Regions from separate parts of the Streptomyces sp. NPDC007084 genome, predicted to be linked through region 4. Evidence: riboswitches for the same ligand, from Rfam matches in the RefSeq annotation. Region 4 holds a riboswitch; each other region holds the start of a gene.
What was found. Region 4 has a riboswitch for S-adenosylmethionine ahead of AB0912_RS06910 (putative leader peptide). Riboswitches for the same ligand answer to the same signal wherever they lie in the genome.

Region 1 (3,206 bases), on a different contig from region 4:
GCCCACCGCGTCGACCTGGCCGGACTGCAGACTCCCGCTGCGCACACCGGCCTCGGGCACGATCTTGAACACCAGCTTGTCCAGATACGCCTCGCCCTTCTTGGTCCACAGCGAGGAACCCCAGGCGTACTTGGCGCGCTTGGCCAGCGTCACCGAGCGGTTCTGCACATAACCGGCCAGCTTGAACGGGCCGGAGCCGACCACGCCCTTGCTGCACTTCTCCTGCGGGCTCAGCTTCACACTCGCCGCCGACTCGATGCCCAGCGAGTGGGTCGAAGTGGCTTGCAGGAACTGCGCGTTGGGCTCCTTGAACGTCACCCGGACAGTGCTCGGATCGACCACCTTCGTGCTCTGCACCCCGCTCAGGTAGCCCTGGGCGAGCGTGGCCAGGGCCCCGAGCTTCGGCACCGCGTCGAAGTTGTCCTTCACCACCTGGGCGGTCAGCGGTGAGCCGTCGCTGAAGGTGACCCCCGACCGCAGATGGAAGGTGAACGTCCGGGTGTCCGAGCTGATGTCCCAGCTCTTGGCCAGCCACGGCACGATCTTGCCGGTCTTGGGATCCTGGTCGGTCAGGGAGTCCACGACCTGGCGCAGCGAGTAGATGCTGTCGTTGCTGCCCACCTGCTGCGGGTCAACGCAGCCGGCGTCGGAACCCACCGCGAAGGTCAGAGTGCCGCCGGACCTGGCCTGGGCGTCGGTGTTGTTCGAACCGGTGCCGTCGCTCGACGAGCAGCCGCTCAACAGGATGCCGCAGGTCACGACAGCGGCGGCTGCCGCCCATCGGGCCGATCGGGAATCCGGATGCGATGTCACGGAAGGGGTTCTCCTACTCCAGAGTCGCCGCGCCTGTCCGGTGCGGACATGGCGAAGCGGGGCGGTGCGGCCGTGGACGGGCGGCACCGTTCGGGCGAGAAAGTCGGAACGGACGGGACGCTCAGGCGCGAGCCCCGGACAGGGAAGCCGGGCGTGAGCGATGCGCGAGGGCTGCGTCGACGACGGCGTACGACGTGCCCACCGAGGACCCGGCAACGCCGGGGAGAGCAGGGGTGGTTGACGGCTATCCGCGGGAACGGGCCGACGGAGTGCGTCGACCGGTGACCGGCGGGGTGCGCCGACCGGTGGGGCGTCCGGTCAGCGGCGACACAGACAGCTGGCGGAACGCTCCAGGTCGATGTGGCGGCGGCGCGAGAAACCGGAGAACATCGCCGCGGCCGCGATCGAGGCGCTCAGATCGCCGCTGATGTTCCGCACGCCTGGCCTCCCCATCTCGTCCCCCGTCAGGGGGTTCGCGCTTGCGGGGCTGTCACCCCGCCGGGCTTTCACCTGGAGCACCCCACCGCGGTGGAGGGTTGCCGGTCAGCGAGCCAGGGCTTGACGCTGACACTCAATGCCAGTCGCGATCGTACGAATCGATTCTCCGATCCGTCAATGACGAGATCGGGGACGAGACCGGGGCGAGTGGCGTCGGGCCAGTGGCCGCACCGCGCCGAGCTGCGGGATTTCATCTCCGCGCAACAACCGGGCCCGTTCGAGGGGATCTTGACGGCCCGCACAAGACTCACGCCGTCACGCCGTCACGCCGTCACGCCGTCACGCCGTCACGCCGTCACGCCGTCACGCCGTCATGACGTCCGGGACTCCGCCCCGGTACGGCCGACGCCCCCGTACGGTCCGTCGGCCGTTCGGCCCGTCTGGGCCGCCAGGCGGGTGCGCAGCCGGGTCAGACGGTCGATTTCGGCGTCGAGGGCGTCCAGCCGCCGGTCCACCACGCCCGCGCCGGGACCGTCCGTACGGCCGGAACACCGCCGGCGCGGGTCCTCGACGATCAGCGGGATGCGGTCGGCCAGGCCGCACAAGTCCTCCACCGTCAGACCGAGGGCGAGCAGGTCCCGGATCACCCGCACCCGGGCGATCTCGTCGGGACCGTACTCGCGCTGCCCGGACGCGGTGCGCCGTGGCGGCGGCAGCAACCCACGCTCCTCGTAGAACCGCAGTGCCCGTGGTGTCGTGCCGGCCGCCGCCGCCGCGTCCCCGATCCGCATCCGCTCCTCCACCCGTCGCCGTGCCGACATCCTTCGTGCCGACATCCGTCCTGTCGAGGACGTCGGCATCCGTCCCGTCGAGGACGCGGAAGGCACGGACATCGCGGCGCCGGTGTTACGGCAGGTCGACGACGACCGTTCCGAGGTGCCGCCCCTCGAACAGTTCCTGCAACGCTTGGGGAGCGCGATCGATGCCCGTGATCCGTGCGGTGGGGAAGACGATGTCCCCAGAGCGCAGCCACTCCCCGAAGCGTTTGGTCCACTCCTCCGCCGCGTCGCCGAGATCGGCGCTGCTGAATCCGCGCAGGCTGAGGCCGAGCGTGATGATCCGGAACGTGTCGATCTCCGCCGGCGAGGTGCTGCCGTCGCGGCCCCGCTCCGGCGACAGCTGCCCGGAGAGCGCGCCCACGAGCGCGAAGCGCGCGCCACGGCGCGCGGCGCCGACCGCGGCGGTGAGCTGCTCGCCGCCGACGGTGTCGAGGAGCACGTCGATGCCCTCCGGTACCGCGTCGGCGAGCTGTTCGGCGAGCGGCGCCGTCCCCGGCACGATCACGGCGTCGTAGCCCAGTTCGGCCGTGAGCCGGTCGGCCTTGCGCGCCGACCGGGTGGTGCCGACGACGCGCGTCGCGCCCAGCAGCCGGGCCACCTGTCCCGCCAGGCTTCCGACCGCGCCCGCGGCCCCCGTCACGAGGACCGTGTCGCCGGGGCGTACGGCGGCGAGCCGGGTGAGCGCGGCGTACGCGGCCGCCCCGGAGGAGAGGAACGCGACGGGGTCGGGCAGTACGTCGCCCAGGGGCAGGCAGTCGGTCTCGTTCACGAGGGCGTGCTCACGCCAGCCGAGCAGATGGGTCACGGTGTCGCCGGGGCGCAGCCGGCTGTCCGGACCCACCGCGACGACATCCCCCACAGCGGGGCCGAACAGGGCGTCGCCGAGCCGCACGGGCGGCAACGGCACCGCTTCGGCCTGCCCTCCGATGAGGGTGCGCAGCCCCGGGAAGACGAGGAAGTGCCGGTTGCGGACGACGACTTGGCCCTCCCGCGGCGCCGGGAGCGGCGTCTCGACCACGGCGAGATGCTCGGGTCCGGGCAGTCCGTCGGGCTCGGTGACGAGGTGGATCTGGCGGGTAGTGAGCGGTGGCTGAAGGGTCATGACGCGACTCCGGG
Region 2 (3,206 bases), on a different contig from region 4:
GTCGGCCGGACGCGAGCGGCCCGTCGGCCGGACGCGAGCGGCCCGCCGGCCGGACCCGGGGGCCGGCCGGCGGACCCGGTCAGGCCGCTTTCCGCTGCTGGTACTCGGCGATTTCGGACATGGGGGGCCTTTCCTCCGTGTCCACCGAGTACGTGCGCGGCTCGAAACCGTCCCGGGTGCGCTCGAACTGGGTCAGGGACGGCCGGATCAGGTGGCCGCGGGCCAGCCGCAACTGCGCGGTGCGGTAGATCGCGGCGGCCATCCGGCCGAGCGCCTGGCCGTCCTGGTGGCGGTGCTTGCGCACCCCGACGTCGACCTGGGCGAGGGCGTCCAGGCCCACCAGGTGCAGGGCGTCCACCAGCATGCCCAGCTCGACGCCGTACCCGACCGGGAAGGGCAGCCGCTCCAGCAGGGAGCGGCGGGCGGCGTACTCCCCGCCGAGCGGCTGGACGAAGCCGGCGAGCTGCGGCCAGTGCATGTTCAGCAGCGGGCGGGCCATCAGCTCGGTGACCCGGCCGCCCTGTCCGGCGGCGCCGCCCAGCGGACGGTCGTACATCGCCTTGACGAGATCGACACCGGGGTCGGTGAGCAGCGGGCCCACGATCCCGAGGACGAAGTCGGAGGAGAACTCCTTGAGGTCCGCGTCGATGAAACAGACGATGTCGCCGCTCGTCACGAGCAGCGACCGCCACAGCACCTCGCCCTTGCCGGGCACGGCCGGCAGGCCGGGCAGGATGTCGTCGCGGTGCACGACCCGCGCGCCCGCGGCGGCGGCGACCTCGGAGGTGCGGTCGGTGGAGCCGGAGTCGACGACGACGATCTCGTCGACGAGCGGCACCTGGCGCATCAGGTCGTGGCGGATGATCGCGACGATCTCGCCGACGGTCTCCTCCTCGTTGAGCGCGGGCAGCACGACGCTGACCGTCGACCCGGAGGCCCGTTTCGCGGACATGATCTTGTGGAGCGGGCGGTCGGTCAGGGACCAGGAGCGTGTGCTCAGCCAGCGGTCGACTTCATTCAGCACGGTCTGCGGCTCCTCACTGTCTGATCACACGCTCTCATCAGCGTGCCCGCTGCGGCCAGCGGCTGATCGCTTGCCGTCGTCTCGCGGTTCGGACGACTGCTTCAACTGTCCTGGCCTTCGGTTACAGTCTTGAACAACGCGGATGACCATCGCATGTCCTGGATCATCGGCACGTAATATGTTCAACAGTTCAACAACCGAATACCGCTCATCCAGAGGGGCAGAGGGATACGGCCCGATGAAGCCCCGGCAACCCTCCAGCCGGTCTCGTACCGATCGCCAGACGATCGCGTCGCGAGGCTCCCGGCTAGGGAAGGTGCCAAATCCGTCTCACGGCGAAGTGCGTCGTGAGGAAGATGAGGAGAAAGGGCCTCGCCTCCATGGCTGCGCAGACAGTTGCAAGCACCACGAACTCCGCCGAAGCGGTCGATCTCGGCCCGGCCGCGGCGCTTTCCTGCCGCGAGTGCGGACACCGCGTCCCGCTCGGTCCGGTCTTCGCCTGCGAGGAGTGTTTCGGCCCGCTGGAGATCGCCTACGACTTCTCGGCCTACGAAACCGAAGAACTCCGCAAGCGCATCGAAGCGGGCCCCGCGAACATCTGGCGCTACGCGCCGCTGCTCCCCGTCCCCGCCGACGTGGCGGACAAGCCGAACATCAACCCCGGCTGGACCAAGCTCGTGCGGGCCGACAACCTGGCCCGCGAACTCGGCGTCGACGCCGGCAAGCTCTTCGTCAAGGACGACTCCGGGAACCCGACGCACTCCTTCAAGGACCGTGTCGTCGCCCAGGCCATCGAGGCGGCCCGCGTCTTCGGCTTCACCACCCTCTCCTGCTCCTCCACCGGCAACCTGGCCGGCGCGGTGGGCGCCGCCGCGGCCCGCGCCGGCTTCCGCTCCTGCGTGTTCATCCCGCACGACCTGGAGCAGGGCAAGGTCGTCATGGCCGCGGTCTACGGCGGCGAGCTGGTCGGCATCGAGGGCAACTACGACGACGTGAACCGCTTCTGCTCCGAGCTGATCGGCGACCCGGCCGGCGAGGGCTGGGGCTTCGTCAACGTCAACCTGCGCCCGTACTACGCCGAGGGCTCCAAGACGCTCGCCTACGAGATCTGCGAGCAGCTCGGCTGGGAGCTGCCGGACCAGCTCGTCGTGCCGATCGCCTCCGGCTCCCAGCTCACGAAGATCGACAAGGGCCTCCAGGAGCTGATCAAGCTCGGCCTGGTCGAGGACAAGCCCTACAAGATCTTCGGGGCCCAGGCCGAGGGCTGCTCCCCGGTCTCGGTCGCCTACAAGGCCGGGCACGACGTGGTCCGGCCGCAGAAGCCCGACACCATCGCCAAGTCGCTCGCCATCGGCAACCCCGCCGACGGCCCCTACGTGCTCGACATCGCCCGGCGCACCGGCGGCGCCGTGGAGGACGTGAACGACGCGCAGATCGTCGACGCGATCAAGCTGCTCGCCCGCACCGAGGGCATCTTCGCGGAGACCGCGGGCGGGGTGACCGTCGGCGTCACCCGCAAGCTGATCGAGAGCGGTCTGCTCGACCCGTCGCTGACCACCGTCGTGCTCAACACCGGCGACGGCCTGAAGACCCTGGACGCGGTGGCCTCGGACACCGGCCTGACCGCGACCATCCGCCCGAACCTCGACTCCTTCCGAGAGGCTGGCCTCGCATCATGAGCGTCAACGTCCGCATCCCCACCATCCTGCGCACCTACACCGGGGGCGCCGCCGAGGTGACGGCCGAGGGCACCACCCTCGCCGAGGTCATCGCCGACCTGGAGAAGAACCACACGGGCATCAGCGCGCGCGTCCTGGACGACGAGGGCAAGCTGCGCCGCTTCGTGAACGTGTACGTGAACGACGACGACGTGCGCTTCGAGCAGGGCCTCCAGACCGCCACGCCGGACGGCGTGGGCGTCTCGATCATTCCGGCCGTCGCCGGAGGCTGAGCAATCCCGGGGATTGTTACCCCCGGTAATTCCGAACACGAAGAGTTCATGAAATCGCCCCCTCCGTGAGAGAAGCGGAGGGGGCAATTCCATGGGGTTGACCGGGGTAGGGTTGGGGAAGCCGCCCCGTTCTGGATGTTGGTTTCATGCCGGACGCATATGAGTCCTCGCCCGGCAGCCGACAAGAAGCAGCCAATGTACCCGGCCTATTTGAGCCGTTTATGGCATTTA
Region 3 (3,206 bases), on a different contig from region 4:
GGCTGGATAGGGTGGACTCACCCCCGTGACGCGGGGGCTCCCACCCGTGTGACCCAGGAACCCAGGAGCGACCATGAGCGCTGTGCACCCCGCTGGAGGCGACACCGCGGCGGGCCGGTCCTGGCCCGAGGTGCTGAACGGTCTCCTCGAAGGCCGCGACCAGAGCGCGGACGACACGGCCTGGGCGATGGACCGCATCATGCGCGGCGAGGCGACCGACGCGCAGATCGCCGGTTTCGTGGTGGCGCTGCGGGCCAAGGGCGAGACCGTCCAGGAGATCTCCGGACTCGTCCGGGCGATGTACGAGCACGCCAACGTGATCGAGGTGCCCGGCCGGACCGTCGACATCGTCGGCACCGGCGGCGACGGCGCGAAGACCGTCAACATCTCCACGATGTCCTCGATCGTGGTGGCCGGCACCGGCGCCAAGGTCGTCAAGCACGGCAACCGCGCCGCGTCCTCCGCCTCCGGCTCCTCGGACGTCCTGGAGAAGCTCGGCGTCAATCTCCAGCTCACGGTGGACCGGGTCGCGCGGGTGGCCGAGGAGGCCGGCATCACCTTCTGCTTCGCGGTGAAGTTCCATCCGGCGCTGCGGCACGTGGCGGCGGCGCGCGGACAGCTCGGCATCCGCACGACCTTCAACGTGCTGGGCCCGCTCACCAACCCGGCCCGGGTCAAGGCCCAGGCGGTCGGGGTCGCCGACCCCCGGATGGCGCCCATCGTGGCGGGCGTCTTCGCCGAGCGCGGCAACTCCTCGCTCGTCTTCCGCGGCGACGACGGCCTGGACGAGCTGACCACGACCGCCGGCTCCCGGGTCTGGGTGGTCCGCGACGGCAAGGTCACCGAGGAGCACTTCCACCCCCGGGACGTCGGCCTCGACGTGGTCCCGGTGGAGGCGCTGCGCGGCGCCGACGCGGCGTACAACGCGGAGGTCGCCCGGCGGCTGCTGGACGGCGAGACGGGGCCGGTGCGCGACGCGGTGCTGCTGAACTCGGCGGCCGCCCTGGTGGCCCTGGAGCCGGCCGACGCGCCCCTCGCGGACCAGCTCCGCGCCGGGATGGCGAAGGCCGCCGAGGCGATCGACTCCGGCGCGGCCAGGCGCACCCTCGACCGGTGGGTGGCGGCCAGCAACGCCTGACCGACGCGGATGTGACGCGGGGCGCGGTCCACAATCCGGACCGCGTCTTGCGCCGCGAAGATCTTCTGGCAAAATGCTGTACCAGGTCATGAGCGACAGCCATCAGGCCCCGGCCGGCTGTCCGGCAACCCTCCGTCCGTGGCGGGGTGCCCCGGGTGAAGACCAGGCCGTAGGCAGCGAGGTCTACGGCAAGCGCGGACCCCTCGCACTCTTTCGAGTGGATGCAACCAGGGGTCCTGGTCGTTCGAGGGAGCCTTCTGTGAGCAAGCGAATGCGATAGGGCGTCGAGCCCCGCCTCCGCACACCCTTTTTCCCCTTCTCCCGCGCTGAGCGCCGCTTTCGGGCGGCCGGCTCGCGCGGTGATCCCGCCTGCCTCACAGGAGTCCGCCATGTCCGTCGTCACCGCCACCGCCGCCGACTCGTCCGTCTGTGCCCCGCTGCCCGTGCTGGGCCGGGACGTCACCGTTCCGCTCGTCACCGGCGGCGAGGTCGCCTACGCGGCCCTCGACTACGCCGCGAGCGCCCCCGCCCTCCAGCGGGTGTGGGACGACGTCGCCGCGTACGCCCCGTACTACGGCAGCGTGCACCGCGGCGCCGGCTACCTCTCGCAGCTCTCCACCGACCTCTTCGAGAACGCCCGCCGGACCGTCGCCGAGTTCCTCGACTGCCGCGCCGACGACCAGCTCGTCTTCACCCGCTCCACCACCGACTCGCTCAACCTGCTCGCCGCCGCGCTCCCGGCCGGCTGCCAGGTCTTCGTCTTCGAGACCGAGCACCACGCCTCGCTGCTGCCCTGGCGCGACGCCCGGGTGACCTACCTGAACGCCCCGCGCACCCCCGACGAGGCCGTCACGACCCTGGAGCGCGCCCTCGCCGCCCGCGACCCGCACGGCCCGGCCCTCGTCTGCGTCACCGGTGCCTCGAACGTCACCGGGGAGCTGTGGCCGGTGCGGGAACTGGCCGCCGCCGCGCACGCCCACGGCGCTCGGATCGTCCTCGACGCCGCCCAGCTCGCCCCGCACCACCCCGTCTCCGTCCAGGACCTCGACGTCGACTGGGTCGCCTTCTCCGGGCACAAGCTCTACGCGCCGTTCGGCTCCGGCGTCCTCGCCGGCCGCTCCGACTGGCTGCGCGCGGCCGACCCGTACCTGGCGGGCGGCGGCGCCAGCCGCAAGGTCACCCGGCGCGCGGACGGCGGGGTGGACGTCGAGTGGCACGACAGCGCGGCCCGGCACGAGGCCGGCTCGCCGAACGTCATCGGCGCCTACTCCATCGCCTCGGCCTGCAAGGCGCTCACCGAGGAGGGCTTCGACAACCTCGTCGCCCGGGAGCGGCACCTGATCCGCACCGTCCGCGCCGGCCTCGCCGAGGTCCCGGAGGTGCGCGTGCTGTCCCTCTTCGGCGACGACGCCCCGCGAGTCGGCGTGCTCTCCTTCGTCGTCGAGGGCTGGAACAGCTCGCACTTCGCCGCCGCGCTCTCCGCCGAGTACGGCATCGGCGTCCGCGACGGCCTGTTCTGCGCCCACCCGCTCGTCCGCACGCTGCTCGGCAGCGACCCCGAGACCCAGGGGGAGTGCGGCGCCCCGGAGGCGGCGCCCGGCGAGAAGTCCCTCAACGCCATCCGTGTCAGCTTCGGCGCCGGCACTCCCGACGAGCACGTCGAGCGGTTCGTCCGCGCGGTGCGCGAGCTGGTCCGGGACGGCGCGCGCTGGCAGTACCGCACCCAGGACGGGCGCTGCGTGCCGGCGGTGTGAGCCGGCCCGCCACAGCGGTGAGCCGGGAGGCGGTGTTCGGGTCGGTCAGGAGTCGAGACCGATCGCGAACGCCGCCTCCAGGTCGTGCTGGGAGTACGTACGGAACGCCACGTGCGTGTCCGTCGCCTCGACGCCCGGGATCTTGCTGATCTTGCCGGGGATGACGTCCGCGAGGTCGTCGTGGGCCCGCACCCGGACCATCGCGATCAGGTCGTAGGTGCCGGTGACGGAGAAGACCTCGCTGACGCTCTCCAGCGACGCGATCGACTCGGCGATCTCGGGGATCCGGTCCACGCTGGTCTTGATGAGGACGA
Region 4 (3,206 bases):
CCCGTCGAGCGTCGGCCCGTTCCAGGTGGCCGTCCGCTACAGCGCCGCGGCGGCCGAGGCCCGGATCGGCGGAGACCTCTACGCCCTCGTGCCCACGCCCTACGGCGTCCGGATGATCGTCGGCGACGTCCGCGGCAAGGGGCTTCCCGCCGTCGGCACCGCGGCGCTCGTCCTCGGCGTCTTCCGCGAGGCCGCCTACGACGAGCCCGACCTGCTCGCCGTGGTCGGCCGCATCGAGCGGAGCCTGGCGCGCAACCTCGGGCACGACGACTTCGTCACCGCCGTGGTCGCCGGCTACCCCGAGCCGGGCCGCCTGGAGGTCGTCAACTGCGGACACGCGCCGCCGCTGCACGTCGGCACGTCCGGGCAGGTGTCGTCCGTCGACCCCACCCACCCCGCGCCGCCGCTCGGGTTGCGCGCGCTGACCGCCGAGACCCCCACCCTCCAGGTCCTCCCCTTCGCCGACGGAGAGCAGTTGCTCCTCTACACGGACGGTGTGACCGAGGCGCGCGACCACGGGCGGGCGTTCTACCCCCTCGCGGAGGGACTGGGCCGCCATGTCTGCGACGAGCCGGCGTCCACGCTCGCCGCCCTCGACGCCGAACTCCAGGCCCATGTCGGAGGGCGGCTGCACGACGACGCGGCGCTGCTCCTGCTCCGCAAGCCCGCAGTCCGGGAGCCCGCCCGCCCGGGTGATCCGGTGGACCGCACGCCCGCCGCCCTCACGGGCGGCGGCTGAGCGGGACCGCGGCCCCGCTCAGCCGCCGCACGCGGCGTCTCCCGCTCTCCGCCTCCGCACGCGGCGCTTCCAGCTCCGTGAGCGGTGCCTCGGTCCCGGCGCCCGCGCATGAGGCGCTTGCGCCTCCGTCCGCGGCTCGGCCTCCGGCTCCGCCCGCCCCGCTGTCGCCCTCCGGCGCGGATCAGGCGCTCACGCCGCCGCGCGCGTCCCCGCGTCCGCGCCCCGGAACGCGGGATGCTCGCCGAGCCGGTGGACGTACTCGCGCAGCCGGGGGCGGGCGCACAGGGCCTCGGCCGGGACGAGCCGGGTGAGGGCCACCCACGCGTCCACGTCCGCCGCCGTGAGCCGGTCGCCCAACAGGTAGGGGCCGCAGGCCAGTTGGCGGTCGAGGAGTTCCAGCGCGGCCGACCGGTCGGCGGCCGGCGCGGACGCCGTGAGGTGCCGGTCGACAAGGTCGCGCAGCGCGTCGATGTCCTGGGCGAGGGCGGCCGGGCGCAGTGTGGGCAGGCAGGCGGCCGAAGCGCCGGCGAGCAGGCCCGTGAGGTCGCGGAGAATGTCGGGGGTGTGGTTGCTGACGATGCGTCCGCTCCAGCGGTCGCACAGCGCCGGGGCCGTCACCGGTCCGTCGTAGTGGTGCACCGTCGCCTCGTAGGCGCGGCGGAGGGAGGCGAAGGCGTCGGAGGTCTCGGCGGGGTGCGTCAGGATCGTGGTGGCGACCGAGTCCCTGAGGCCGAGGAGGTCGAGCGTGATGGAGATGCGCAGCGAGCGCGGACAGCCCGCCGACAGATACAACTCGTAGCGGTGCGGCGCCGGGTAGAAGCCGCCGGCCAGGCCGACGCCGATGCGACTGTGGACGCGGTGCGGAAGGGCGGCCGGCCGGACCGTCCGGGGGTGCGGTCCCGTGCCGGGGGCCGGCGGCTCACCGGCGACGGCGAACGCGGCGGACTCGGCCGGGCGTGCCGGTGAACTCTCGTTACAGGGAAGGGGGTTGGACGTGCTGGAACCGCGCGAAGCTGTCTCGGGCATGACTCTCCCTAGGGGGAACGAGGAAGCCATCGCCGCCTTGTGGGCATGGGCGATGAGCGGCTGGATGCGGAGCGAACGCGCTGGACGCGCCGGCCCGGATCGAACGGGCCGGCAGCGGATCAGTAAGCGCTGGAGACGCGCAGAAGGTCGATGTGCAAGCGCCTCGTCAAGTCGTTCCGCGGCATTCCCACCGGTCCCAACCTCGGGGCTCGCGAAACGCGAGACCACGCTTGCCCCGCCGCACCGGCGGAACCCGGTCGTCACCCGGGGCACCCCGTCGCGGTGGAAGGGTTGCCTGTCAGCGGGCCGGGGCCGATGACCACTGGAGCGGGCGAACCCGCGCCGTGGGCGCTGACAATCGTGACCGTCCACGCCAGTTTCGGCGTGCTCCCGTGCGCCGTCAAGAAGGCGGACGACACGGTCTCATCAGGTGGTCACTCGCATTGACATTCTTTTCGGACCAGGCCTAACGTGCGGCCACAACGAGACGCCCCAGGGCCGGAGAAGTGATGGTGACAGCGATGTACGCAGTCGACGGGACGGCCGCATGGCGGCGCCTCGGCCGCGACGTGCTGTGCGCGGACCGCTCCGTCGACCTGCTGCGCGTCAACAGCGCCCTGTGTACGGGCACGTGTCGCACCCTCTGTCACGGCTGACGGTTCTCCTTCCGCATCTCTGACGACCACCGCTGTCGCGGTGTGCCCCCTCTCCGTCCAGCCCCCGTGATCCCGTGCGTCCGTGCCGCGTTCCGCGCCGAGCCGTTCCGGCCGCGCCCGCGCGTCACCGATCGCCGTGGTCCGGGGTGTCCGAATCCGCTGGAGCTCTCCATGAGTGAATCTCCGGGCATAGCTGTGTCCTCCGGATCAGCGCCGCCCGCCGAGACGACCCCCCGTCCCGACGTCCCCGCCGCGCCGAAGCCCCTGTCGGCCCAGCGCGTCGTTCCGCTCCGGCGCCCCGGTCGCTGGATCATCACGGCCGTCGTGCTCGTGCTGGTCGCCCAGATCACCCATGGCCTGGTGACCAACCCCTTCTACCAGTGGGACCGCTTCCAGTACTGGTTCCTGCGCCCGACGATCCTCGACGGCCTGCTCATCACCCTCGAAGTCGCCTTCTACAGCGCGGTCTTGGGCCTGCTGGGCGGTGTGCTGCTGGCACTGGCCCGGCTCTCCCCGAGCCCGGTGCTCCGGGCGGTGAGCTGGGTCTACACCTGGCTCTTCCGCTCCGTACCCCTCATCGTCGTCCTGCTGTTCCTCTACAACTTCAGCGCCCTGTACAAGACGCTGAGCGTCGGCGTGCCCTTCGGTCCGGCCTTCTTCTCCTTCGACGAGTCGCGCCTCGCCACCGACATGGTCGTGGCCGTCATCGGACTCAGCCTCAACGAGGCGGCGTACGCCTCCGAAGTGGTGCGCGGCGGCATCCTCTCCGTCGACCAGGGCCAGCA

Region 1: another riboswitch for S-adenosylmethionine. It lies ahead of AB0912_RS18020 (putative leader peptide); the one in region 4 lies ahead of AB0912_RS06910 (putative leader peptide).
Region 2: another riboswitch for S-adenosylmethionine. It lies ahead of thrC (threonine synthase); the one in region 4 lies ahead of AB0912_RS06910 (putative leader peptide).
Region 3: another riboswitch for S-adenosylmethionine. It lies ahead of AB0912_RS22595 (aminotransferase class V-fold PLP-dependent enzyme); the one in region 4 lies ahead of AB0912_RS06910 (putative leader peptide).

Annotation. Positions count from the first base shown of each region.
Region 1 is NZ_JBEYFY010000019.1:73,176-76,381, forward strand. It holds gene AB0912_RS18015 (ABC transporter substrate-binding protein) at 1-813, opposite strand, end outside; gene AB0912_RS18020 (putative leader peptide) at 1,132-1,251, opposite strand; SAM riboswitch class IV at 1,284-1,392, opposite strand; gene AB0912_RS18025 (MerR family transcriptional regulator) at 1,623-2,042, opposite strand; gene AB0912_RS18030 (NADP-dependent oxidoreductase) at 2,158-3,192, opposite strand.
Region 2 is NZ_JBEYFY010000008.1:196,634-199,839, forward strand. It holds gene AB0912_RS10615 (glucosyl-3-phosphoglycerate synthase) at 80-1,024, opposite strand; SAM riboswitch class I at 1,230-1,387, shown strand; gene thrC (threonine synthase) at 1,405-2,703, shown strand; gene AB0912_RS10625 (MoaD/ThiS family protein) at 2,700-2,975, shown strand.
Region 3 is NZ_JBEYFY010000029.1:34,496-37,701, forward strand. It holds gene trpD (anthranilate phosphoribosyltransferase) at 74-1,138, shown strand; SAM riboswitch class IV at 1,223-1,339, shown strand; gene AB0912_RS22595 (aminotransferase class V-fold PLP-dependent enzyme) at 1,528-2,892, shown strand; gene AB0912_RS22600 (Lrp/AsnC ligand binding domain-containing protein) at 2,938-3,206, opposite strand, start outside.
Region 4 is NZ_JBEYFY010000005.1:114,759-117,964, reverse strand. It holds gene AB0912_RS06920 (PP2C family protein-serine/threonine phosphatase) at 1-739, shown strand, start outside; gene AB0912_RS06915 (glutathione S-transferase C-terminal domain-containing protein) at 929-1,765, opposite strand; gene AB0912_RS06910 (putative leader peptide) at 1,885-1,950, opposite strand; SAM riboswitch class IV at 1,987-2,131, opposite strand; gene AB0912_RS06905 (hypothetical protein) at 2,287-2,421, shown strand; gene AB0912_RS06900 (amino acid ABC transporter permease) at 2,593-3,206, shown strand, end outside.